Regions from separate parts of the Salmonella sp. A1325 genome, predicted to be linked through region 2. Evidence: predicted binding sites of a transcription regulator. Region 2 holds the regulator's gene; each other region holds the start of a gene.
What was found. The regulator sigma-54, encoded in region 2, starts transcription at its own class of promoters, with help from an activator protein. The targets are predictions, from matches to a motif close to GTTGGCACANNTTTCGCTNT.
Positions count from the first base shown of each region.

Region 1: the regulator sigma-54 is predicted to act here: its motif matches at 3,380-3,399, upstream of hypA (hydrogenase maturation nickel metallochaperone HypA).
Region 3: the regulator sigma-54 is predicted to act here: its motif matches at 4,895-4,914, upstream of NAZ64_RS08905 (amino acid ABC transporter substrate-binding protein).

Region 1 covers NZ_JAMLWO010000002.1:131,803-139,811, forward strand. Annotated here, with positions in the region: gene NAZ64_RS04550 (respiratory chain complex I subunit 1 family protein) at 1-173, opposite strand, end outside; gene hycC (formate hydrogenlyase subunit 3) at 176-2,002, opposite strand; gene hycB (formate hydrogenlyase subunit HycB) at 2,002-2,610, opposite strand; gene hycA (formate hydrogenlyase regulator HycA) at 2,756-3,217, opposite strand; gene hypA (hydrogenase maturation nickel metallochaperone HypA) at 3,427-3,783, shown strand; gene hypB (hydrogenase nickel incorporation protein HypB) at 3,852-4,724, shown strand; gene hypC (hydrogenase 3 maturation protein HypC) at 4,715-4,987, shown strand; gene hypD (hydrogenase formation protein HypD) at 4,987-6,108, shown strand; gene hypE (hydrogenase expression/formation protein HypE) at 6,105-7,115, shown strand; gene flhA (formate hydrogenlyase transcriptional activator FlhA) at 7,334-8,009, shown strand, end outside.
Region 2 covers NZ_JAMLWO010000016.1:30,159-38,167, reverse strand. Annotated here, with positions in the region: gene kdsD (arabinose-5-phosphate isomerase KdsD) at 1-651, shown strand, start outside; gene kdsC (3-deoxy-manno-octulosonate-8-phosphatase KdsC) at 672-1,238, shown strand; gene lptC (LPS export ABC transporter periplasmic protein LptC) at 1,235-1,810, shown strand; gene lptA (lipopolysaccharide ABC transporter substrate-binding protein LptA) at 1,779-2,333, shown strand; gene lptB (LPS export ABC transporter ATP-binding protein) at 2,340-3,065, shown strand; gene rpoN (RNA polymerase factor sigma-54) at 3,113-4,546, shown strand; gene hpf (ribosome hibernation promoting factor) at 4,569-4,856, shown strand; gene ptsN (PTS IIA-like nitrogen regulatory protein PtsN) at 4,974-5,465, shown strand; gene rapZ (RNase adapter RapZ) at 5,511-6,365, shown strand; gene npr (PTS phosphocarrier protein NPr) at 6,362-6,634, shown strand; gene yrbL (PhoP regulatory network protein YrbL) at 6,883-7,515, shown strand; gene mtgA (monofunctional biosynthetic peptidoglycan transglycosylase) at 7,590-8,009, opposite strand, start outside.
Region 3 covers NZ_JAMLWO010000003.1:401,951-409,959, forward strand. Annotated here, with positions in the region: gene NAZ64_RS08880 (zinc ribbon-containing protein) at 1-277, shown strand, start outside; gene rihA (pyrimidine-specific ribonucleoside hydrolase RihA) at 363-1,298, opposite strand; gene gltL (glutamate/aspartate ABC transporter ATP-binding protein GltL) at 1,415-2,140, opposite strand; gene gltK (glutamate/aspartate ABC transporter permease GltK) at 2,140-2,814, opposite strand; gene gltJ (glutamate/aspartate ABC transporter permease GltJ) at 2,814-3,554, opposite strand; gene NAZ64_RS08905 (amino acid ABC transporter substrate-binding protein) at 3,714-4,622, opposite strand; gene lnt (apolipoprotein N-acyltransferase) at 4,976-6,514, opposite strand; gene corC (CNNM family magnesium/cobalt transport protein CorC) at 6,534-7,412, opposite strand; gene ybeY (rRNA maturation RNase YbeY) at 7,570-8,009, opposite strand, start outside.

The sequences.
Region 1 (8,009 bases), on a different contig from region 2:
GCGGGCGCAATACTCTGACGACCGAGCAGTTTGATAATGTCGCGGTACTCCTGCAACACGCCCGGCCCACGGCGATTGTGTAGACGGGCGCGCGCCACGCGAGTAATACCGGACAGCAATGGCGCAACGGCAAATAGCACCAGCGCCTGAATTAACGGATAAAACACACTCATTTTCAGGCTCCTCGTGAAACCACAATCACCACCAGCACCGCCAGCTCAATCAGCGCCAGACGACGGAACAGCACCGCGGCCGCCGCGTTCTGCCAGCCCGGCACCAGCGATACCGGGTTAAGCCATTTACGCAGTTTAAGTACCGGGGCAAAGGCCTCTTTCACCGGCATGGCAAAACCGTGCGCGGTAATCACCATCGACTGCTCATGATCGTAGCCGCACACCCAGGCCGCGCCGCGAGAACGCGACGGCAGACGGTTGCCTTTGAACATCGCCATAATGATGAACGGCAGTAGCGGACAGGCGACCAACAGCAGCGTGATCATCGGCTGCGATACGGTGGTGTGCGCGGTTTCCAGCGGCAACGGTACCGCAGTGGAAATCATCGGCAGCAGCCACGGCGCGGCAACCCCGCCCAGTACACAGCAAATCGCCAATGCCACCACGCTGACGCCCATCAGGATCGGCGCGCAGCTGGCATTTTCAGCTTCCTTCGTGCGCGGCGCGCCAAGGAACGTCACGCCGTAAACTTTCGCCATACACATCACCGCCAGCGCGCCGGTAATCGCCAGGCCAACCGCCAGCAGCGGTCCTAACAGACGACCAACAAACGCGCCGCTGTTGCCCAGTTTGAAGAAGGACTGGTAAATCACCCACTCGCCGGCAAAGCCGTTCAGCGGCGGCAACGCAGCCATCGCCATCAGACCGACCAGCATGGCGATAGAAATAACCGGCATCCGTTTACCAATACCGCCCAGTTTTTCGATATCGCGATGACCGGTACGGAACCAGATGCTGCCCGCGCCCAGAAACAGCACGCTTTTGAACAGGCTATGGTTCAGCAGGTGATAGAGCCCGCCGGTCAGACCCAGCGCGATCAGTACCGGCTGATTGAGAGCAATCCCGGTAACGCCTGCGCCCAGACCGAGCAAAATGATGCCGATATTTTCCAGCGTGTGATAGGCCAGCAGGCGCTGAATGTTATGCTCCATCAGCGCGTACAGACCACCGACAAAGGCGGTGATCATCCCAAGCACCAACAGCGCCACGCCCCACCACAGCGGCGCATTGCCGCCAAGCAGAGATAGCGTGAGAATGCCCAGCAGCCCGATTTTCATCACCACGGTCGAGAACAGCGCGGCGGCGGGAGCGCTGGCGTTGGCGTGCGCCTGCGGCACCCAACCGTGTAGCGGGATAATCCCGGCCAGCAGACCAAAACCGATAACGCCGAGCAGCCAGATATCGGAGCCCAGCGGCAGTTGCTGAGCGCGTTGATCAAGCAGCCCCAGATCCAGCGTGCCGTAGCGCTGCCACACCAGCCAGCAGGCGATTGCCAGCAGCAGCGTACCGAGACGGCCCAGCGCAAACCACAGTTTGCCCTCTTTGCTACCGCCGGTGAGGAACACGGCGCAGAGCGCCATGATTTCCGCCATCACCACCATCGTCCCCAGGTTACTGGCGACCACGGCGCAGACGGCTGCCGCCATCAGCAGGTTGATCAACAGTCCGTTGGCTTTTACCTGTGGATGGCGATGCCAGTCGATATTGAACAGGCTGACGAACAGGCCGCACAGCCCGAGCGTAATCAGCCAGATAGCATTCAGCGGCGTAATTTGCAGCATGTGACCGGTAAACGGCATCACGCCGCTCACCGTAACGGCGCTGGTCAGCGCGGTGAACCCCGCGCCTGCCGTACACAGGCTGCCGACCGCGCCGCCGATACCGGCAATCCAGCCGCTCAGCGCTTTATGAAACGAAAACAGAAACGCCAGAACGGCGGCGGCGGCAAACCACGCGACGCCGCTAGTAATCAGTGAAAGTGAACTCATTATGCATCCCCACTCTGAGCCTGCTGAAACAAGGTGAGATCGCCAAAATCGGTATTAAATGTCAGCTCACGTTTACGTTTGCTGGCGCGGGCGATATCCGTGTTATCCACCAGGTGTAGCGCTTTAGTCGGGCACATCCGCACACAGGCCGGGCCTTGCTCGTCAAAGCTGCACAGGTCGCATTTCACCGCGATAGCGCGTACGCCCGGCACCCAGTCGAGCAACGTACTGACGCGCGCAGGCGCTGGCGGCGCGGGCGGCGCTTTCGGCGTATTGGCGTTCGCCGGAATATGCAGCGGACGGCTGCCGGAAAACTCAATAGCGCCAAACGGACAGGCAATACCGCACAGTTTGCAGCTCACGCACAGGCTTTCATTAAGCTGGACAGCGCCGTCAACGCGATTAATCGCGTTAACCGGGCATACCGTGGCGCATGGCGCATCTTCACAGTGGTGACAAAGCTGCGGCGCAGATTCTTTTTCATTCAGCATCACTTTCAGGCGCGGCATTGACTGCAGGCCATGCTGGCGATGCGTCTCTGAACAGGCGGCCTCACAGGTGTGGCAGCCGATACAGAGAGTGGAGTCAGCAATTACAAAACGATTCACCAGGCATTCCTCAGGTGATTGTCATTTTTGACGAAAACATGCCGTTGAAATGTCATTTTCGACACTTATCGACACGCCCATCCCCAAAACATTCATGACATGGCGCAACGCCATATCGAGAATCAAAGCGGGCAACACCTCAGGCTTATACCGCCGGGCTGTTTCCCTTTACCAATTGACGCAAATTAACCGGCGAGTTGGTTTCTACAGCGGTATAGAGGCTGTCGTAAACGCTGGCGATTTTTTCCAGATAGTGCTCCAGCACCTGCTCGCGATCGCGGTTGTTAACCCGTTCATCAACCTTGCCATCGATATCGAGCTGCGCCTGTGCAATCAATTGCTTATCTTCGCCATCTTTGGTTTCAACGTAGTACTCAATGGTGTGGCTGTTAAAACCATCCGCCAACGCGACGTAAATACGAAAGTGCTCAAACAGGACAAAGCAAAGATCCCTTTCCGGCGCGCAGCTCATTGCGTGATGCAGGCGCGCTTTCGAGAGGGTGATCCCCTGAACCAGCGAGTTGCAGTAAATATGCCACTGGTCCTGTAGGCGACGATGCCGCTGCGCGATGTAATCGGCCTTTTCGCTTATTTCCCAAATAGTCATGTCAGGTTACCCATTTAACAGAGATGCCTGCGTTAAGCATTTTCCATGCCAATTTTTAACTTGTTGTTTTTAATGGCAGACGAGCGCAGTTACTGCCGTTTCGACGCGGTGACGACATGTCATTTCGTCATCGTCGACATTAACCTGCCAGGGGATAAAAATATTGGCATAAATATTGCTTTACAGGGGCAACCACTACGGGAGGCGATATGCACGAAATCACCCTCTGCCAACGGGCACTGGAATTGATTGAACAACAGGCTTCAGCATACGGTGCAAAACGTGTGACAGCCGTCTGGATCAAAATTGGCGCATTTTCTTGCGTGGAAACCAGCGCTCTTTCCTTTTGTTTTGATCTGGTATGCCGCGGCACGATAGCAGAAGGTTGTAAACTGCACCTCGAAGAACAGGAAGCCGAATGCTGGTGTGAGCATTGTCAACAATATGTCACGTTGTTAACCCACCGTGTACGTCGTTGTCCGCAATGTCATAGCGATACGCTGCGAATTGTGGCCGATGACGGCTTACAAATTCGGCGCATAGAGATTGATGAAACTGAAGATTAATGCCGGATAGACGCTCGCGTCGCCATCCGGCAGAAAGCCTGTAACAAGAAAAAGATCAGGAGTAAGCGATGTGTACGACTTGCGGTTGCGCTGAAGGCAACCTTTATATAGAAGGCGATGAACATAATCCGCACTCAGCGTTTCGTAGCGCGCCCTTTGCCCCAGCGGCTCGCCCGGCGCTGAATATTACCGGCATTAAAACGCCTGACTTTACCCCAAGTCAGACCGCAGAAGGCGATCTGCATTACGGCCACGGCGAAGCCGGAACTCACGCGCCTGGTATGAGTCAGCGGCGGATGCTGGAGGTTGAAATCGACGTGCTGGACAAAAATAATCGTCTGGCTGAGCGCAACCGCGCCCGTTTCGCCGCCCGCCAGCAACTGGTGCTCAACCTGGTGTCCAGCCCCGGGTCAGGTAAAACCACCCTGCTGACTGAAACGCTAATGAAATTGAAAGACCGTGTACCGTGCGCGGTGATTGAAGGCGACCAGCAGACAGTGAACGACGCCGCCCGCATCCGCGCTACCGGCACGCCCGCCATTCAGGTCAACACCGGTAAAGGCTGCCATCTTGACGCGCAAATGATCGCCGACGCCGCGCCGCGCCTGCCGCTGGATGACCACGGTATTCTGTTTATCGAAAACGTCGGTAATCTTGTCTGCCCGGCCAGCTTCGATCTGGGCGAAAAGCATAAAGTCGCAGTGCTTTCCGTGACCGAAGGTGAAGATAAGCCGCTGAAATATCCCCATATGTTTGCCGCTGCGTCGCTCATGCTGCTCAATAAAGTCGATCTGCTGCCCTACCTCAATTTTGACGTTGAGAAGTGCATCGCCAGCGCGCGTGAAGTGAACCCGGAGATTGAAATTATCCTGATTTCCGCCACCAGCGGCGAAGGCATGGATCAGTGGCTGGCCTGGCTGGAGGCGCAGCGATGTGCATAGGCGTGCCGGGTCAAATCCGCGCCATTGACGGCAATCAGGCAAAAGTTGACGTCTGCGGCATTCAGCGCGACGTCGATCTCACATTAGTCGGCAGTTGTGATGAAAACGGTCAGCCGCGTCTGGGTCAGTGGGTGCTGGTTCATGTCGGATTCGCCATGAGCGTCATTAACGAAGCGGAAGCGCGCGACACGCTCGACGCGCTACAAAATATGTTTGATGTTGAGCCGGACGTCGGCGCACTGCTGTATGGTGAGGAGAGATAATGCGTTTTGTTGACGAGTACCGTGCGCCGGAACAGGTGATGCAGCTCATTGAACACCTGCGTGAACGCGCCGCCCTTCTTCCTTACACTGCCGAACGTCCGTTGCGCATTATGGAAGTCTGCGGGGGTCATACCCACGCGATTTTTAAATTTGGTCTCGATCAGTTACTGCCCGAAAACGTGGAGTTTATTCACGGCCCCGGTTGTCCGGTCTGCGTGCTGCCGATGGGACGTATCGACAGTTGCGTGGAAATCGCCAGTCATCCGGAGGTGATTTTCTGCACCTTTGGCGATGCCATGCGCGTGCCGGGGAAACAGGGTTCTCTGTTGCAGGCTAAAGCGCGCGGCGCGGATGTGCGTATTGTTTATTCTCCGATGGACGCGCTGAAGCTGGCGCAGGATAACCCGACCCGCAAAGTGGTATTTTTCGGGCTGGGCTTTGAAACCACCATGCCGACCACCGCCATCACGCTACAGCAGGCAAAACAGCGTGACGTGCGAAACTTCTACTTTTTCTGCCAGCACATTACGCTGATCCCGACGCTGCGTAGCTTACTGGAGCAGCCGGACAACGGCATTGACGCCTTTCTTGCGCCAGGCCACGTCAGCATGGTCATCGGCACCGAGGCGTACCAGTTTATCGCCGCCGATTTTAATCGCCCGCTGGTGGTGGCTGGATTCGAACCGCTTGATCTACTGCAAGGCGTGGTCATGCTGGTTGAGCAGAAAATAGCGGCCCTAAGCCAGGTTGAAAACCAATACCGTCGCGTGGTGCCGGATGCCGGAAACATGCTGGCGCAGCAGGCCATCGCCGATGTGTTCTGCGTTAATGGCGATAGCGAGTGGCGCGGTCTGGGCGTGATTGAATCCTCCGGCGTCCACCTGACGCCAGAGTATCAGCGCTTTGACGCCGAAGCGCATTTCCGCCCAGCGCCGCAGCAGGTCTATGACGATCCGCGCGCCCGCTGCGGCGAAGTGCTGACCGGCAGATGCAAGCCGCATCAGTGCCCGCTATTTGGTAAAACATGTAATCCAGAGACCGCGTTCGGCGCGCTGATGGTCTCTTCCGAAGGCGCATGCGCCGCCTGGTATCAGTATCGTCAGCAGGAGTGTGAAGTTTGAACAATATACAACTCGCCCACGGCAGCGGCGGCCAGGCTATGCAACAGTTGATTAATAGCCTGTTTATGGAGGCCTTTGCCAACCCGTGGCTGGCGGAACAAGAAGATCAGGCGCGTCTGGAGCTGGCGCAGCTGACGGCGGAGGGCGACCGTCTGGCGTTTTCTACCGATAGCTATGTGATCGATCCGCTCTTTTTCCCCGGCGGCAATATCGGCAAACTGGCGATTTGCGGTACGGCGAACGACGTTGCGGTGAGCGGCGCGATCCCCCGCTATCTCTCCTGCGGCTTTATCCTTGAAGAAGGACTGCCGATGGAGACGTTAAAAAGCGTGGTCAATAGCATGGCGGCGACCGCGCGGGAAGCGGGTATCGCCATTGTAACCGGCGACACCAAAGTTGTGCAGCGCGGCGCGGCGGATAAATTGTTTATCAACACTGCCGGCATGGGGGCGATTCCCGCCGATATTCACTGGGGCGCGCAAACGCTGAACGTTGGCGATGTGCTGTTAGTCAGCGGTACGCTTGGCGATCACGGCGCCACTATCCTCAACCTGCGTGAGCAACTGGGACTGGATGGCGAGCTGGCGAGCGACTGCGCAGTATTAACGCCGCTTATTCAGACGCTGCGTCATATTGACGGAGTGAAGGCATTGCGTGACGCCACGCGCGGCGGCGTGAATGCGGTCGCCCATGAGTTTGCGGCGTCCTGCGGTTACGGTATTGAATTGTCCGAATCCGCACTGCCGCTCAAACCTGCCGTGCGCGGCGTCTGCGAGCTGTTGGGGCTGGATGCCCTGAACTTTGCCAACGAAGGAAAACTGGTGATTGCCGTTGAACGGCAGGCCGCAGATCGGGCGTTGGCGGCATTACGCGCGCATCCGCTGGGACGTGATGCGGCGCTGATTGGCGAAGTCGTGGAACGCAAAGGCGTTCGCTTAGCCGGACTCTATGGCGTGAAGCGAACCCTTGATTTGCCACACGCCGAACCATTACCTCGTATATGCTAGCAGCCTGTTGGCAGCATACTGTAGGCCGGATAAGACGCATTTGCGTCGACATCCGGCATTAACGCTGCATGAACGCCTGATGGCGCTTTGCTTATCAGGCCTACGGAGTGTGTGACCAGCGAGTTTGCGGTCAGCCATCCGGCAATAACTTACGACTTATACCTATAATTCATTTACCGTTTTCGCACCGTTTTGCGGTATTTTCCTGGAAAAGCAACATGTCGTATACACCCATGAGCGATCTTGGACAGCAAGGCTTGTTCGATATCACTCGTACCTTATTGCAGCAGCCCGATTTGGCGTCGCTCAGTGAAGCGCTTTCGCAACTGGTAAAGCGTTCAGCGCTCGCCGACAGCGCCGGCATTGTGCTATGGCAGGCGCAGTCGCAACGCGCACAATATTATGCGACGCGAGAAAATGGCCGTCCTGTTGAATATGAAGATGAAACCGTACTGGCGCACGGCCCGGTACGTCGTATCCTTTCTCGCCCCGATGCATTGCACTGTAATTTCCATGAGTTTACCGAAACCTGGCCGCAGCTTGCCGCGAGCGGCCTCTACCCTGAATTTGGTCATTATTGTCTGCTTCCTTTAGCCGCGGAGGGCCGTATTTTCGGCGGCTGCGAATTCATCCGTCAGGAAGATCGCCCCTGGAGTGAAAAGGAATATGACCGCCTGCATACGTTTACCCAAATTGTCGGCGTGGTCGCCGAGCAAATTCAAAACCGGGTAAACAATAACGTCGATTATGATCTGTTGTGCCGCGAACGCGATAACTTCCGTATTCTGGTTGCAATCACCAACGCCGTCCTGTCGCGTCTGGATATTGATGAACTGGTAAGCGAAGTCGCAAAAGAGATCCACCACTATTTCAATATCGACGCGATCAGCATCG
Region 2 (8,009 bases):
GCGGCGCTAATACCGGTGCTTAAACGGCTGCACGTACCGTTAATTTGCATTACCGGGCGACCGGAAAGCAGCATGGCGCGTGCGGCAGATGTGCATCTGTGTGTTAAAGTGCCCAAAGAAGCGTGTCCGTTAGGCCTGGCGCCTACCACTAGTACCACCGCAACGCTGGTGATGGGCGACGCGCTCGCCGTGGCGTTGTTAAAAGCGCGCGGCTTTACCGCCGAGGATTTCGCTCTGTCGCATCCTGGCGGCGCGCTGGGACGTAAGCTACTGCTGCGCGTAAGCGATATTATGCATACTGGCGATGAGATCCCGCATGTTAATAAACATGCCACCCTGCGTGATGCGCTGCTAGAAATTACGCGTAAAAATCTCGGTATGACCGTCATTTGCGATGAATCCATGAAGATCGACGGTATCTTCACCGACGGCGATTTACGTCGCGTGTTCGATATGGGCGGCGATATGCGCCAGTTGGGGATCGCCGAGGTGATGACGCCAGGGGGCATTCGCGTGCGTCCCGGTATTCTCGCTGTCGATGCGCTGAATTTAATGCAGTCCCGCCATATCACCTCCGTACTGGTTGCTGATGGCGACCAGTTACTCGGTGTGTTACATATGCATGATCTCCTGCGTGCAGGCGTCGTGTAGAAACTCAAGGATAATTAACGATGAGTAAAGCAGGTGCGTCGCTTGCGACCTGTTATGGCCCCGTCAGCACCCATGTCATGACCAAAGCGGAGAATATCCGCCTGCTCATCCTGGACGTGGATGGCGTATTGTCTGACGGCCTGATTTATATGGGCAATAACGGCGAAGAGCTGAAGGCTTTCAACGTTCGTGACGGCTATGGTATTCGCTGTGCTTTGACCTCCAATATCGAGGTTGCCATTATTACCGGACGAAAGGCTAAACTTGTAGAAGATCGCTGCGCCACGCTGGGGATTGTCCATCTTTATCAGGGACAGTCGAATAAGCTGATCGCCTTTAGCGATCTGCTGGAAAAACTGGCCATTGCGCCGGAAAATGTTGCCTATGTCGGCGATGATCTGATTGACTGGCCAGTGATGGAAAAAGTGGGGTTAAGCGTTGCCGTTGCGGATGCGCATCCGCTGCTGATCCCCCGCGCTGACTATGTGACGCACATTGCCGGCGGGCGCGGCGCGGTACGTGAGGTGTGCGATTTGCTGCTGCTGGCGCAGGGCAAGCTGGATGAGGCCAAAGGGCAATCGATATGAGTAAAACCAGACGTTGGGTTATCATTCTACTGTCACTGGCCATTCTGGTACTGATTGGTATCAATCTGGCGGATAAAGACGATCCTGCTGCCGTGATGGTCAACAGCAACGATCCCACGTATAAAAGCGAGCATACGGATACCGTCGTGTACAGTCCGGAAGGCGCGTTGAGCTATCGTCTGATCGCGCAGCACGTTGAATATTTTTCCGATCAGGCGGTCTCATGGTTTACGCAACCGGTATTAACCACCTTTGATAAGGATAAAGTGCCGACATGGTCGATCAAGGCCGATAAAGCCAAATTGACTAACGATCGGATGCTCTATCTGTATGGCCATGTTGAAGTCAACGCCCTGGTGCCTGACGCTCAATTACGCAGAATTACCACCGATAACGCGCAGATTAATCTGGTGACGCAGGATGTTACCTCGAACGATCTGGTGACGTTATACGGCACAACATTTAACTCCAGCGGACTGAAAATGCGCGGTAACTTACGCAGCAAGAACGCCGAGCTGATTGAAAAGGTTAGAACCTCTTATGAAATTCAAAACAAACAAACTCAGCCTTAATCTTATGCTTGCCGGCTCGCTGCTGGCCGCCAGCATTCCGGCCTTCGCCGTCACGGGCGATACCGAACAGCCTATTCATATTGACTCGGATCAACAGTCGCTGGATATGCAAGGCAACGTCGTGACCTTTACGGGCAACGTGGTGATGACCCAGGGCACGATTAAGATCAACGCCGATAAAGTCGTGGTTACCCGCCCTGGCGGCGAACAGGGGAAAGAGGTGATCGACGGTTACGGCAATCCGGCCACCTTCTACCAGATGCAGGACAACGGTAAGCCGGTGAAAGGCCACGCTTCCCATATGCACTACGAGCTGGCGAAAGATTTTGTGGTGCTGACCGGCAACGCTTATCTGGAGCAGCTTGACAGCAACATTACCGGCGACAAAATCACCTACCTGGTGAAAGAGCAGAAAATGCAGGCCTTCAGCGAGAAAGGCAAACGCGTCACCACCGTTCTGGTGCCGTCGCAGTTGCAAGACAAAAACAAAGGCCAGACTCCGGCGCAAAAGAAGAGTAACTAATTCGTTATGGCAACATTAACTGCAAAGAATCTGGCGAAGGCCTATAAAGGCCGTCGCGTAGTGGAAGATGTCAGTCTGACCGTTAACTCCGGGGAGATTGTCGGGCTGCTCGGCCCAAACGGCGCGGGTAAAACCACCACCTTTTATATGGTCGTCGGTATCGTGCCGCGTGACGCGGGCAATATCATCATCGATGATGAAGATATCAGTCTGCTGCCGCTGCACGCGCGTGCGCGCCGCGGTATCGGCTATTTGCCGCAGGAAGCCTCTATTTTCCGCCGTCTCAGCGTATTTGATAACCTGATGGCGGTACTGCAAATTCGTGACGATTTGACCGCAGAACAGCGAGAAGACCGCGCCAACGAGCTGATGGAAGAGTTTCATATCGAGCATCTGCGCGACAGCATGGGACAGGCGCTGTCCGGTGGTGAACGCCGTCGTGTAGAAATAGCCCGCGCGTTGGCCGCTAATCCCAAATTTATCCTGCTGGATGAACCCTTTGCCGGCGTTGACCCGATTTCCGTTATCGACATCAAACGCATTATCGAGCATCTGCGCGATAGCGGGCTCGGCGTGCTGATCACCGACCATAACGTCCGTGAGACGCTGGCAGTCTGTGAACGTGCCTATATCGTGAGCCAGGGCCACCTTATTGCCCACGGTACGCCGACAGAAATCCTGCAAGACGAACACGTTAAGCGTGTATATCTTGGGGAAGACTTCAGACTCTGATAGGGTAGAGGGCTATGCTGCTCTAGCGGGAGAAAACGACTCTGAATATGAAGCAAGGTTTGCAACTCAGGCTTAGCCAACAACTGGCGATGACGCCTCAGCTACAACAGGCTATCCGTCTGTTGCAGTTGTCTACGCTGGAACTTCAGCAGGAACTCCAGCAAGCGCTGGAAAATAACCCGCTGCTTGAGCAAACCGATCTTCATGACGAAATCGACACTCAGCAACCTCAGGATAACGATCCTCTCGATACCGCCGACGCGCTCGAACAAAAAGAGATGCCGGAAGAGCTGCCGCTTGACGCCAGTTGGGATGAAATTTACACCGCCGGGACGCCGTCCGGCCCCAGCGGCGATTATATCGACGATGAGCTGCCCGTCTATCAGGGTGAAACGACGCAGTCGTTGCAGGATTATCTGATGTGGCAGGTTGAGCTAACGCCCTTCTCGGACACCGATCGCGCTATTGCGACATCCATTGTCGACGCGGTAGATGATACCGGCTATCTCACCGTATCCCTGGATGAAATTCGCGAAAGCATGGGCGATGTAGAGGTGGATCTCGATGAGGTCGAAGCCGTCCTGAAGCGTATTCAGCGTTTTGATCCGGTGGGCGTCGCGGCAAAAGATCTTCGCGACTGTCTGCTGATCCAGCTTTCACAATTCGACAAATCCACGCCGTGGCTGGAAGAGGCGCGGCTCATTATCTGCGATCACCTTGATCTGCTGGCCAACCACGATTTCCGCACGTTGATGCGCGTTACCCGACTAAAAGAAGAGGTGCTGAAAGAGGCGGTAAACCTGATTCAGTCGCTCGATCCCAGACCCGGCCAATCGATCCAGACCGGCGAGCCGGAGTACGTTATCCCGGATGTGCTGGTACGCAAGCATAACGGTCGCTGGACGGTGGAGCTTAATAGCGACAGTATTCCCCGTTTACAGATTAACCAGCACTATGCCGCCATGTGCAATAGCGCGCGCAACGATGCCGACAGCCAGTTCATCCGCAGTAATTTACAGGATGCGAAATGGCTGATAAAAAGCCTTGAAAGCCGCAACGACACGCTGCTGCGCGTCAGTCGCTGCATCGTCGAGCAACAGCAAGCCTTTTTTGAACAGGGCGAAGAATATATGAAACCGATGGTACTGGCGGATATCGCCCAGGCCGTCGAGATGCACGAATCCACCATATCCCGCGTGACCACGCAGAAGTATTTGCACAGCCCGCGCGGTATTTTTGAACTCAAATATTTCTTTTCCAGCCACGTCAATACCGAAGGCGGAGGCGAAGCCTCTTCCACCGCGATTCGCGCGCTGGTGAAGAAGTTAATTGCGGCGGAAAACCCCGCGAAACCACTGAGCGACAGCAAGTTAACCTCTCTGCTGTCAGAACAAGGTATCATGGTGGCGCGCCGCACTGTTGCGAAGTACCGAGAGTCTTTATCCATTCCGCCGTCAAACCAACGCAAACAGCTGGTTTGACCCAACCGATAAGGAAGACACTATGCAGCTCAATATCACCGGACATAATGTCGAAATTACTGAAGCCCTGCGTGAATTTGTGACGACAAAATTCGCCAAACTTGAACAGTATTTTGAGCGGATTAATCAGGTATACGTGGTGTTGAAAGTGGAGAAGGTCACGCATATCTCGGATGCGACGCTACACGTTAACGGCGGCGAAATTCACGCCAGCGCGGAAGGCCAGGATATGTATGCCGCCATTGACGGCTTGATTGATAAACTGGCAAGGCAGTTAACCAGGCATAAAGATAAACTGAAACAACACTAATTGTCCGGGCAGTTAGCCAGTGCAGGACGGCCTGTTGTGTGACACAACGGGCCATTTGTACAGTTAGCGCTCCGAACCTGGCCATCAACCTGACAGGACAGGTTCTTAGGTGAAATTATGATAAATAACGATACGACTCTACAACTGAGCAGTGTACTTAACCAGGAGTGTACGCGTAGCGGCGTTCATTGTCAGAGTAAGAAACGCGCGCTGGAAATCATCAGCGAACTGGCGGCAAAACAGCTCAGTTTACCTCCTCAGGTCGTGTTTGAAGCCATTCTGACACGCGAAAAAATGGGCAGTACCGGTATTGGTAATGGTATCGCCATCCCGCACGGGAAACTGGAAGAAGATACCTTACGCGCCGTCGGCGTGTTCGTTCAGCTCGAAACGCCGATCGCGTTCGACGCCATCGATAACCAGCCGGTCGATCTCCTCTTCGCCCTGCTGGTGCCCGCCGATCAAACTAAAACGCATCTGCACACGCTGTCGCTGGTAGCGAAACGTCTGGCGGATAAAACGATCTGCCGCCGCCTGCGCGCGGCGCTGAATGATGAAGAGCTGTATCAAATCATTACTGACACCGAAGGTGAGCAGAATGAGGCATAACAACTCAATGGCATTTCTTTCTGTCGTTGTGAGGAGAAACGGTACATGGTACTGATGATCGTCAGCGGGCGTTCCGGATCAGGTAAATCTGTCGCTCTGCGCGCGCTGGAAGATATGGGATTTTACTGCGTGGATAACCTCCCCGTCGTGCTGTTGCCCGATCTGGCGCGAACGCTGGCCGATCGCCAGATTTCCGCCGCCGTCAGCATTGATGTGCGCAATATGCCTGAATCACCTGAGATTTTTGAACAGGCGATGAATAATCTGCCTGGCGCTTTCTCGCCGCAATTGCTGTTTCTTGATGCCGACCGCAATACCTTGATTCGCCGCTACAGCGACACGCGCCGTTTGCATCCGCTTTCCAGCAAAAACCTTTCTTTAGAGAGTGCGATCGATAAAGAGAGTGACTTGCTGGAGCCGTTACGCTCACGTGCGGATCTGATCGTCGACACTTCAGAAATGTCCGTCCATGAGCTGGCGGAGATGCTGCGTACCCGGCTGTTGGGCAAACGCGAGCGCGAACTGACGATGGTATTTGAGTCCTTCGGCTTTAAACATGGTATCCCGATTGATGCGGACTATGTGTTTGATGTCCGCTTTCTGCCCAACCCGCACTGGGATCCAAAACTGCGCCCCATGACCGGGCTTGATAAGCCGGTAGCCGCGTTTCTTGACCGACACACAGAAGTTCACAATTTTATCTATCAGACTCGCAGCTATCTTGAGCTATGGTTACCGATGCTGGAGACCAACAACCGCAGCTACCTTACCGTCGCTATCGGTTGTACCGGCGGGAAACACCGTTCGGTGTATATTGCAGAACAGCTGGCAGACTACTTCCGCTCGCGCGGTAAAAATGTCCAGTCTCGCCATCGCACGCTGGAAAAACGCAAAACATGACCGTAAAGCAAACTGTTGAAGTCACCAATAAGCTGGGCATGCATGCCCGGCCTGCCATGAAGCTTTTCGAACTGATGCAGGGTTTTGACGCCGAGGTGCTATTACGCAATGACGAAGGCACCGAAGCGGAAGCAAACAGCGTCATCGCGCTGTTAATGCTCGACTCCGCCAAAGGGCGTCAGATAGAAATTGAAGCCACCGGCCCGCAAGAAGTTGAAGCGCTGGCGGCGGTTATCGCGCTGTTCAATTCCGGCTTTGACGAAGACTAAACCTCCCCCTCTATACCCTATTTCCCCCAACGCCGTCCCGGTATTTGATGACAATCATCCCAAAACCGGGCGTGTTACGCCTGCCTGCCACTTATCCCGCAGCCCCACCCTTTCGTAAGATTTGTACATTTCGTGCGCTTTACCTATGCATAAAAACATTAAGAAAACCTTAAAAAATTTCGTTTAGGTTTTATTTAAGTTCTTTGTCCATACTAAATTTATGTGAATAAATTTTTCCAGGACTTGCCATGATCTTCTTATCCAAACAGACTCCGCTGGGCACCGGTCGACATCGTAAATGCTATACGCATCCGGATAATGCCCGGCGTTGCATAAAAGTCATTTACAACCGTAACCACGGCGGTGATAAAGAGATTCGGCGTGAACTGAACTACTATGCGCATCTGTCCCGCTACCTGACGGACTGGAGCGCTATCCCCCGTTATTACGGCACGGTAGAAACCGATTGCGGCACCGGCTATGTCTACGACATGATTACCGATTTCAACGGCGCGCCCTCTATGACCCTGACCGAGTTCGCCGCGCAATGCCGTTATGAAGAGGATGTCGCTGTCCTGCGGCGGCTACTGAAAAAACTGAAACGTTACCTGCTGGATAACCATATTGTGACGATGTCGCTGAAGCCGCAAAATATCCTGTGCCAGCATATCAGCGAGTCAGAAGTGGTTCCGGTGGTTTGCGACAATCTGGGGGAAAGTACCTTTATCCCGCTGGCGACCTGGTCAACATGGTGCTGTGAACGCAAACTGGAGAGAGTGTGGCAGCGGTTTATCGCCCAGCCTGCGCTGGCCGTTGCCCTGGAGAGGGACGCGCAGCCAAAAGACAAGAAACGGCTGGCGCTTACTTCTCACGAAGCTTAATGGCCTGTTCTTATCAGGCCTGGACGACACAGATCGCAGGCCGGATAAGGCGTTCGCGCCGCCAATCGGCAAAATTAATTAAGCTGGTTGCGCGTCATAAAAGATTCCCCGCCCAGTTGGCGCATCTGGCGCATAATCCACGCCTGCCGGCTACGCACATAGCCAGAAGGCGCATTCGCCTTATAGCGTAACGGATTTGGCAATACCGCCGCCAGCAACGCGGCTTCAGACACACTCAAGCGACTGGCAGGTTTATGAAAATACCGTTGTGCCGCAGCCTCCACGCCAAAAATACCATCGCCAAACTCCGCGATATTCAGATAAACCGTGAGAATGCGCTTTTTGCTCCAGACAGTTTCAATGCCCAGCGTTAGCCCAGCCTCCAGACCTTTGCGCAGCCAACTGCGTCCATCCCATAAAAAGAGATTTTTCGCCGTTTGCTGCGAAAGCGTAGAGGCGCCGCGAATACGGCTCTCATTCCGCTCATTATGCGC
Region 3 (8,009 bases), on a different contig from region 2:
CGAAGAGAGCCAGGAAGATAGCGTCTTCTTGCGGGTGATTAAAGAGAGTCTCTGGCAGGAACTGGCGGACATTACCGATAAAACCCAGCTGGAATGGCGTGAAGTCTTCCAGGATTTGAATCACCACGGCGTGTATCACAGTGGCGAAGTGGTGGGATTGGGGAATCTGGTGTGCGAGAAGTGCCACTATCATCTGGCGGTTTACACGCCGGATGTGTTGCCGCGCTGCCCGAAGTGTGGTCATGACCAGTTTCAGAGAAGACCGTTTGAGCCGTGAGTGGAAGAGCGCTGGTGCGTCTTATCCGGCCTACCAAAAATCGTTCACGTAGGCCGGATATGGCGAAGCTGCCATCCGGCAAATATTACGCGTAAAACTTCAGCCGTTCCGCTAGTAAATCGACAAATCCCTGGCGGTCTACATCGACCATCACCGTCGCATTCGGCTTATTCCCCGTCAGGAAATAATAATCCACCACCGTCATCCCCTGGGTGTATTTCCCCTGGGTTTCCACGCCAACCCAACGCTCAACGGTGGTGAAAATCTCGGGTTTCAGCAGCCAGGCGATGGTACATGGGTCATGCAGCGGCGCGCCGACAAATCCCCATTTTTCGTCTTTGTGGTACTCCATAAAGAAGTCCAGCAGTTCGGCGACGATGGTGGAAATCGGGTTGCCAATGGCGCGAAAGCGTTCGATATCGGCAGCGTGAATCTGCGCCTTATGGGTAACGTCCAGCCCGGCCATCACCACCGGAATGCCTGACTGGAAGACAATTTCTGCCGCTTCCGGGTCGACGTAAATATTAAATTCCGCGGCGGGCGTCCAGTTACCCAGCGCCATCGCGCCGCCCATGATCACAATGCGGGCGATTTTCGTATGCAGTTCCGGATGGCTATTCAGCAGCAGCGCCACGTTAGTCTGTGGGCCAGTGGAGACGATGGTGACTGGCTGTGAGCTCTCGCGCAGTGTTTTTGCCATCAGCTCAACGGCAGTGCCGCTTTGCGGGGCGAATGACGGCTCGGGCAGCGCCGGGCCGTCGAGGCCACTTTCGCCGTGAACGTTATCGGCGATAATCAGTTCGCGCATGAGAGGTTTCACCGCGCCGCCCGCCACCGGAATATTCGGGCGTTTGAGCAGCGTCAGCATCCGCAGCACGTTGCGCAGCGTCTTCTCCGGCGTCTGGTTGCCGGCGGAAGAGGTGATCGCTTTCACTTCCAGTTCAGGGGAGGCGAGGGCGAGAACGAGGGCGATCGCGTCATCATGACCCGGATCGCAATCAATAATAATGGGCAGTGCCATTGTGGCTCCTTGTAAGCGGTACTTTGTGACAAGGTTAACGCCCGGCTGGATACGTTTCGAGAAGCGAAGCGGTAAAGCGTGAGATAGCGCGCACTCTGACGTGCGCGCCGGGAAGATTAGTGCAGGATTTTTGCAAGGAAGTCTTTTGCGCGATCGGAACTGGGGTTAGCGAAGAACTCCTCTTTTGGCGAATCTTCGACGATTTTACCTTCATCCATAAAGATCACCCGGTTAGCCACTTTACGGGCAAAGCCCATTTCGTGCGTCACCACCATCATGGTCATCCCTTCGTTCGCCAGTTCGACCATCACGTCCAGCACCTCGTTGATCATTTCCGGATCGAGCGCGGAAGTCGGTTCATCGAATAACATGGCAATGGGGTCCATACATAGCGCGCGGGCGATCGCGACGCGCTGCTGCTGACCGCCGGAAAGCTGCGCCGGGAACTTGTTGGCATGCGCAGACAGGCCAACGCGCTCCAGCAGCTTCAGGCCTTTATCGCGGGCGGCGGCCTTATCGCGTTTCAGTACTTTCACCTGCGCCAGCGTCAGGTTTTCGATGATCGACAGGTGGGGAAATAGCTCGAAGTGCTGGAATACCATGCCCACGCGGGAACGCAGTTTCGCCAGATCGGTTTTTTTGTCGTTCACAATAATGCCGTTAACGGTAATTTCGCCTTTTTGCACCGGTTCCAGACCGTTGACGGTCTTAATTAGCGTGGATTTACCGGAACCCGATGGCCCGCAGACTACCACCACTTCACCTTTTTTCACTTCTGTTGAACAATCGGTCAGCACCTGAAAGTGACCATACCATTTTGAAACATTTTTCAGGGTAATCATTAAACTGTCCTTTTCTTCAAATAGCTGACCAGCAACGACGCGCTCAGGCTGATAACAAAATAAACGGCGCCGGCGAACAGAATCATTTCGACCTGAGTACCGTCACGCTCGCCGATAGTCGACGCGGTGCGGAAGAAGTCCGCCAGGCTGAGTACATAAACTAAAGAGGTGTCCTGAAATAGCACGATGCCCTGTGTAAGCAACAGCGGCACCATCGCCCGAAACGCCTGCGGCAGAATAATGAGCTTCATCGACTGCCAGTGGGTCATCCCCAGCGCCAGCGCGGCGCTGGACTGCCCGCGGGAAATACTTTGAATACCGGCGCGAATAATCTCGGAATAGTAGGCCGCTTCAAACATAGAGAATGCCACCATCGCGGAGATCAGGCGGATATCGGTTTTCGGCGATAGTCCCAGCACGTTTTGCAGAAAGCCGGGTACAATCAGATAAAACCACAGCAAGACCATGACCAACGGGATGGAACGGAAAACGTTAACATACGCTTTAGCAAACCAGGCGATAGGGGTAAAGCTTGAGAGGCGCATGACGGCCAGAATGGTTCCCCAGACTATCCCCACGACAACGGCGGTGACGGTAATCTTCAGCGTGATGACCAGCCCGGCCAGCAGGTAAGGCAGTGAGGGGATAATCGAACTCCAGTCAAATTCGTACATTATTTGCTCCCCACGTTGCCCGGCAGGCGGACTTTGCGTTCAACCAGGCTCATGACCAGCATGATAACGGCGTTAATCAGCACATAGGCCAGCGTAATGGCGGTGAAGGATTCCCAGGCGTGCGCTGAGTAATCCAACAGTTTGCCTGCCTGCGCCGCCATATCCACCAGGCCGATGGTTGAGGCAATAGCCGAGTTTTTCACCAGGTTCATCATCTCTGACGTCATTGGCGGCACGATAACGCGATAGGCATTCGGCAGCAGGACATAGCGATAAGCCTGCGGCAGCGTTAGCCCCATCGCCAGCGCCGCGTTCTTCTGTCCGCGAGGCAGAGACTGAATCGCGGCGCGCACCTGTTCGCAAACGCGGGCGGCGGTAAACAGTCCCAGACAGATCATTGAGGAGAGGAAAAACTGAATATTGGGATCGAGTTCCGCCTTAAACCACATGCCAAGATCTTCCGGCAACAGTTCAGGCACCACCAGGTACCAGGTGAAGAATTGCACGATCAGCGGCACGTTACGGAACAGTTCTACGTACAATGTGCCCAGTCCGGAGAGGAAACGGTTGGGAACGGTACGTAAAATGCCGAAAATAGATCCTACCAGGAAAGCGATAATCCAGGCGGTAATCGAAAGGGCTACGGTGACCTGAAAACCACTCCATAGCCAGCCGAGATAGGTGGTATTGCCGAAGGGGGCTTCCTGTAAAAAAATACCCCAGTTCCAGTCTATTGACATACATCTACTCCGAAAAAAAAGGGTAGCAGCGCTACCCTCGAAGATTGTTGCCCGGCGATTTGCGGTTTCAGGCCCGAGGGGGAACGACCATCAGGCTTATAGTCTGTCCGTGCTGAGCGACAATCGAGAGGACAGGAGTCCCGTCCCATTTAGTTTTAGTTAGTTAAGCGCTTTATCATTCGGTGCTTTGAACAGGGCTTTCATCTCGTCAGACAACTCGAAATTCATGTTCAGGTTTTTCGGTGGGATCGGATTTTTAAACCACTTATCAAACCACTTTTCCGCTTCGCCGGAGGTTTGCGCCTGGGCGATGGTATCGTCCATCAGCTTTTTAAACTCAGGGTCGTTTTTACGCAGCATACAGCCGTAGGCTTCCTGGGACTGCGGTTTACCGACAATCTCCCAGTTATCCGGTTTCTTGGCTTTGGCGCGCTCGCCGGCCAACAGCGCGTCATCCATCATAAAGGCGACGGCGCGGCCGCTTTCCAGGGTGCGGAACGAGTCACCGTGGTCTTTCGCGCTAATAATACGCATCCCCATCTTTTGCTCTTCGTTAAGCTTATGCAGCAGAATTTCAGAGGTCGTCCCGGAGGTGACGACGACCGCTTTGCCTTTCAGATCCGGGAAATCTTTAATATCGCCGCCTTTTTTAGTCAGCAGTCGCGTCCCGACGACGAAAATCGTATCGGAGAAGGCGGCCTGTTTCTGGCGCTCAAGATTGTTAGTCGTTGAACCACATTCAAAATCGAAGGTTCCGTTTTGCAACAGCGGAATACGGTTTTGCGAGGTGATCGGGATCAGCTTCACCTGCAGATCGGGCTTGTTAAGTTTCTTTTTTACCGCTTCCACAATGGCGTTGGAGTAGTCCTGGGAATAGCCGACCACTTTCTGCTGGTTGTCGTAATAAGAAAAGGGCACAGAAGATTCGCGATGCCCGACGACGATCACGCCATTTTTAGCGATCTTGTCCAGGGTGCTACCAGCGGCAGGCGCGCCATCTTCTGCGTGCGCAAGGCCCGCAGACAGTCCCATGACCAGCATTGCTGTGGTTAGCTTACGTAATTGCATATCCAACTCCTTTATCATCTGCGCCGTCGACGCATTGATAGCTATTGTGATGTTGTTATTGCCTGCAACTTGCGCGTGCAGTGTTATGTATGTTTGTTAACATTTAGTGTGGCTTGTTGTAAATATTTTGCTGCGATATTGTTTATTTTTGCGAAGTGCGCCGCACCGTTCAGAGGCAAAAATCCTACATTGCACCGTTCAGGTGCTACCGATGATCGATTTTGGTGCGACCAGGTTGCACAAGCAGCCAGAACAGGTTTGCCATGTTTAACAAAGCAATAGACGTGCCAGAATGGGGGAAAAGGAGGATTTTCAGGCCGGATAAATGAAGCGCTATCCGGCCTGGGGAGAGATTATTTCCGTCGTTGTCGCAGACTCATCACTACCGCGCCAAAAGTAAACAGCGCGGTCAGTACCCATAGCGGCCAGTTGCCGGTACGGGCATAGGGAGTTAACCCCGTGGTTGGCGTGACGTGGGTGGTCAGTACCTGGCGTGTGAACTGCGGGATCATCGCCTGAATTTCGCCCTGCGGGCCAATCACCGCCGTAATACCGTTATTAGTACTGCGCAGCAACGGACGCGCCAGCTCCAGCGAACGCATCCGCGCCATCTGGAAATGTTGCCACGGGCCAATGGACTTACCAAACCAGGCGTCGTTAGAAATCGTCAGCAGATAGTCGGTGTCCGGGCGGAAGTTATCCCGCACCTGTTCGCCAAGAATAATTTCATAACAGATTGCCGCCGTCAGCTTATAGTCGTGCGCATGTAACTGCGGCTGGATATAAGGGCCGCGACTAAAGGAGGACATGGGCAGATCGAAGAACGGCGCCAGCGGACGCAGGATAGACTCCAGCGGAACGAACTCGCCAAAGGGCACAAGGTGATTTTTATTGTAGCGATTGGGCGAGTCATAACTGTATGGATTATCTTTGCCCAACGTAATAATCGTATTGTAGGTGTCGTATCGATTCTGTTTATTGAGACGTGCATCGACAATACCGGTGATCAGCGTGCTATTTTTTTCGCGTAACATTTCGTCCAGCGAACGAAGGAAGGGCTGCTGATTGATTTCGAGATCCGGAATCGCCGACTCAGGCCAGATAATAATCTGTGATTTGCCTAACTCTGGGCGGGTTTCGTTGAGATAAATTTTTAGCGTATTCAGTAGCTGGTTTTCGTCCCACTTCAGCGACTGCGGGATATCGCCCTGCACCAGCGATACTTGGGTCGCTTTGGTCGGTTCCAGCGTAAACCACTGGATATAACGTAGCGGAAAGGGCAAAGCAAACAGAATCACGGCGACAGCCAGCGGACGCCAGTTCCGCGTCGCCAGTGCCAGCGCTAACAGGCCGCTGACCATCATCAGCAGGAAGTTGATCGCTTCGACGCCCATTACCGGCGCCAGGCCTTTTAGCGGGCCGTCGACCTGACTATAGCCAAATTGCAGCCAGGGGAAGCCGGTCAGCACCCAGCCGCGTAAAAATTCGGTGATTTGCCATATTGCAGGCGCGGCGATAGCGACGCGCAGCCAGTTGGTTTTTGGCCACAGGCGCGACAAAATCCCGGCAAACAGTCCGGTATACAGCGAGAGATAAGCTGCAAGCAGCACCACCAGAAAAACGTTAACCGGGCCCGGCATGCCGCCAAACTGCGCGATACTGACATAAACCCAGTTAATCCCGCTACCGAAAAGTCCGAGTCCCCAGCAATAGCCGATGGCGGCAGACTGGAGCGGGCGGCGATTGAACGTTAAGGCCTGCAGCCCGATAAGCGACACTATCGCTGCGGGCCAGACGTCATACGGAGAGAAAGCCAGTGTTCCGCAGGCGCCGAATAATAACGCCAGCAGCAGGCGAATACGCTGGCGTTCAATTAACGAGGCAAATGCCATTTTTAGTCCACTATTGCTGTTATTCGTCCAGTTTTGGCTGGGGCGAGTCATCCGGGATCCTGACATGCACCTGAATAATACGACGACTATCGGCCATCGCCACTTTGAACTGGTAACCATCAATGTCAATGGTTTCGCCGCGGGCCGGTAAATGGCCGAACGCCTGCATCACCAGCCCGCCGATGGTATCGACCTCTTCATCGCTGAAGTGGGTGCCGAAAGCGTCATTGAAGTCTTCAATCGACGCCAGCGCGCGAATCGTCCAGGTATGGCGGCTAAGCTGACGGAAGTCGATATCGTCTTCTTCGTCATACTCATCTTCAATTTCACCGACAATCAGTTCGAGGATGTCTTCGATAGTCACCAGGCCGGAAACGCCGCCAAACTCATCGATAACGATGGCCATATGGTAGCGCTGGGAGCGGAATTCCTTGAGCATACGGTCAACCCGTTTGCTCTCCGGTACGACAACCGCGGGGCGTAACACTTTGTCCATGCTGAAGGCTTCGGCATCGCTGCGCATAAACGGCAGCAAATCTTTGGCCATCAGAATCCCTTCAATGTGATCTTTATCTTCGCTGATCACCGGAAAACGCGAGTGGGCGGACTCGATGATAACATCGAGACATTCGTCCAGCGTCTGGTTGCGTTTCAGGGTAATCATCTGGGAGCGCGGGATCATAATATCGCGAACGCGCTGGTCGGCGATGTCCATTACGCCTTCGAGCATATCGCGCGTATCTTCATCGATAAGCTCGTTCTGCCCGGAATCACGGATCAGCGCCAGCAACTCATCGCGGTTTTTAGGTTCACCGTGGAAAAGCTGGCTGAGTAGCAGGGAAAAAAATCCCTTTTTACTGTTTACTGTGTCACTACTGTGTGAATTGTCGTCGCTCATGGCGTCGTATGGGTTCTCATGTTAGTTAATACAAAGCTCGTCATGCGTATACTCAGCTGTGACGGCATGTTTTGCCTGATGGCGCTACGCTTATCAGGCCTACAAAAGGCATGAATGTAGGCCGGATAAGGCGCAAGCGCCGCCATCCGGCAAGCTACTATTCTGCAATCTTCTCGGCAATGTACGGATCCTCATAGCCCATAGCAAGCATAATCTCCGTTTCGAGAGACTCCATCTCTTCCGCTTCGTCATCGTCGATATGATCGTAACCCAGCAAATGCAGGCTACCGTGCACGACCATGTGCGCCCAGTGTGCCTCCAGCGGCTTGCTCTGTTCCTGCGCTTCCTGCTCCACGACCTGACGGCAAATAATCAGATCGCCCAGTAGCGGCATTTCAATGCCGGGGGGCGCTTCAAACGGGAAGGAGAGAACATTAGTGGGTTTATCTTTCCCGCGGTACGTTAAATTAAGGTCGTGGCTTTCGGCCTCATCCACCAGACGGATTGTGACTTCCGCCTCTTCCTGAAACTGCGGAATAACGCCGTCCAGCCAGCGTTGAAACTGAGCTTCATCCGGTAGGCCCGCGTGGTTTTCAC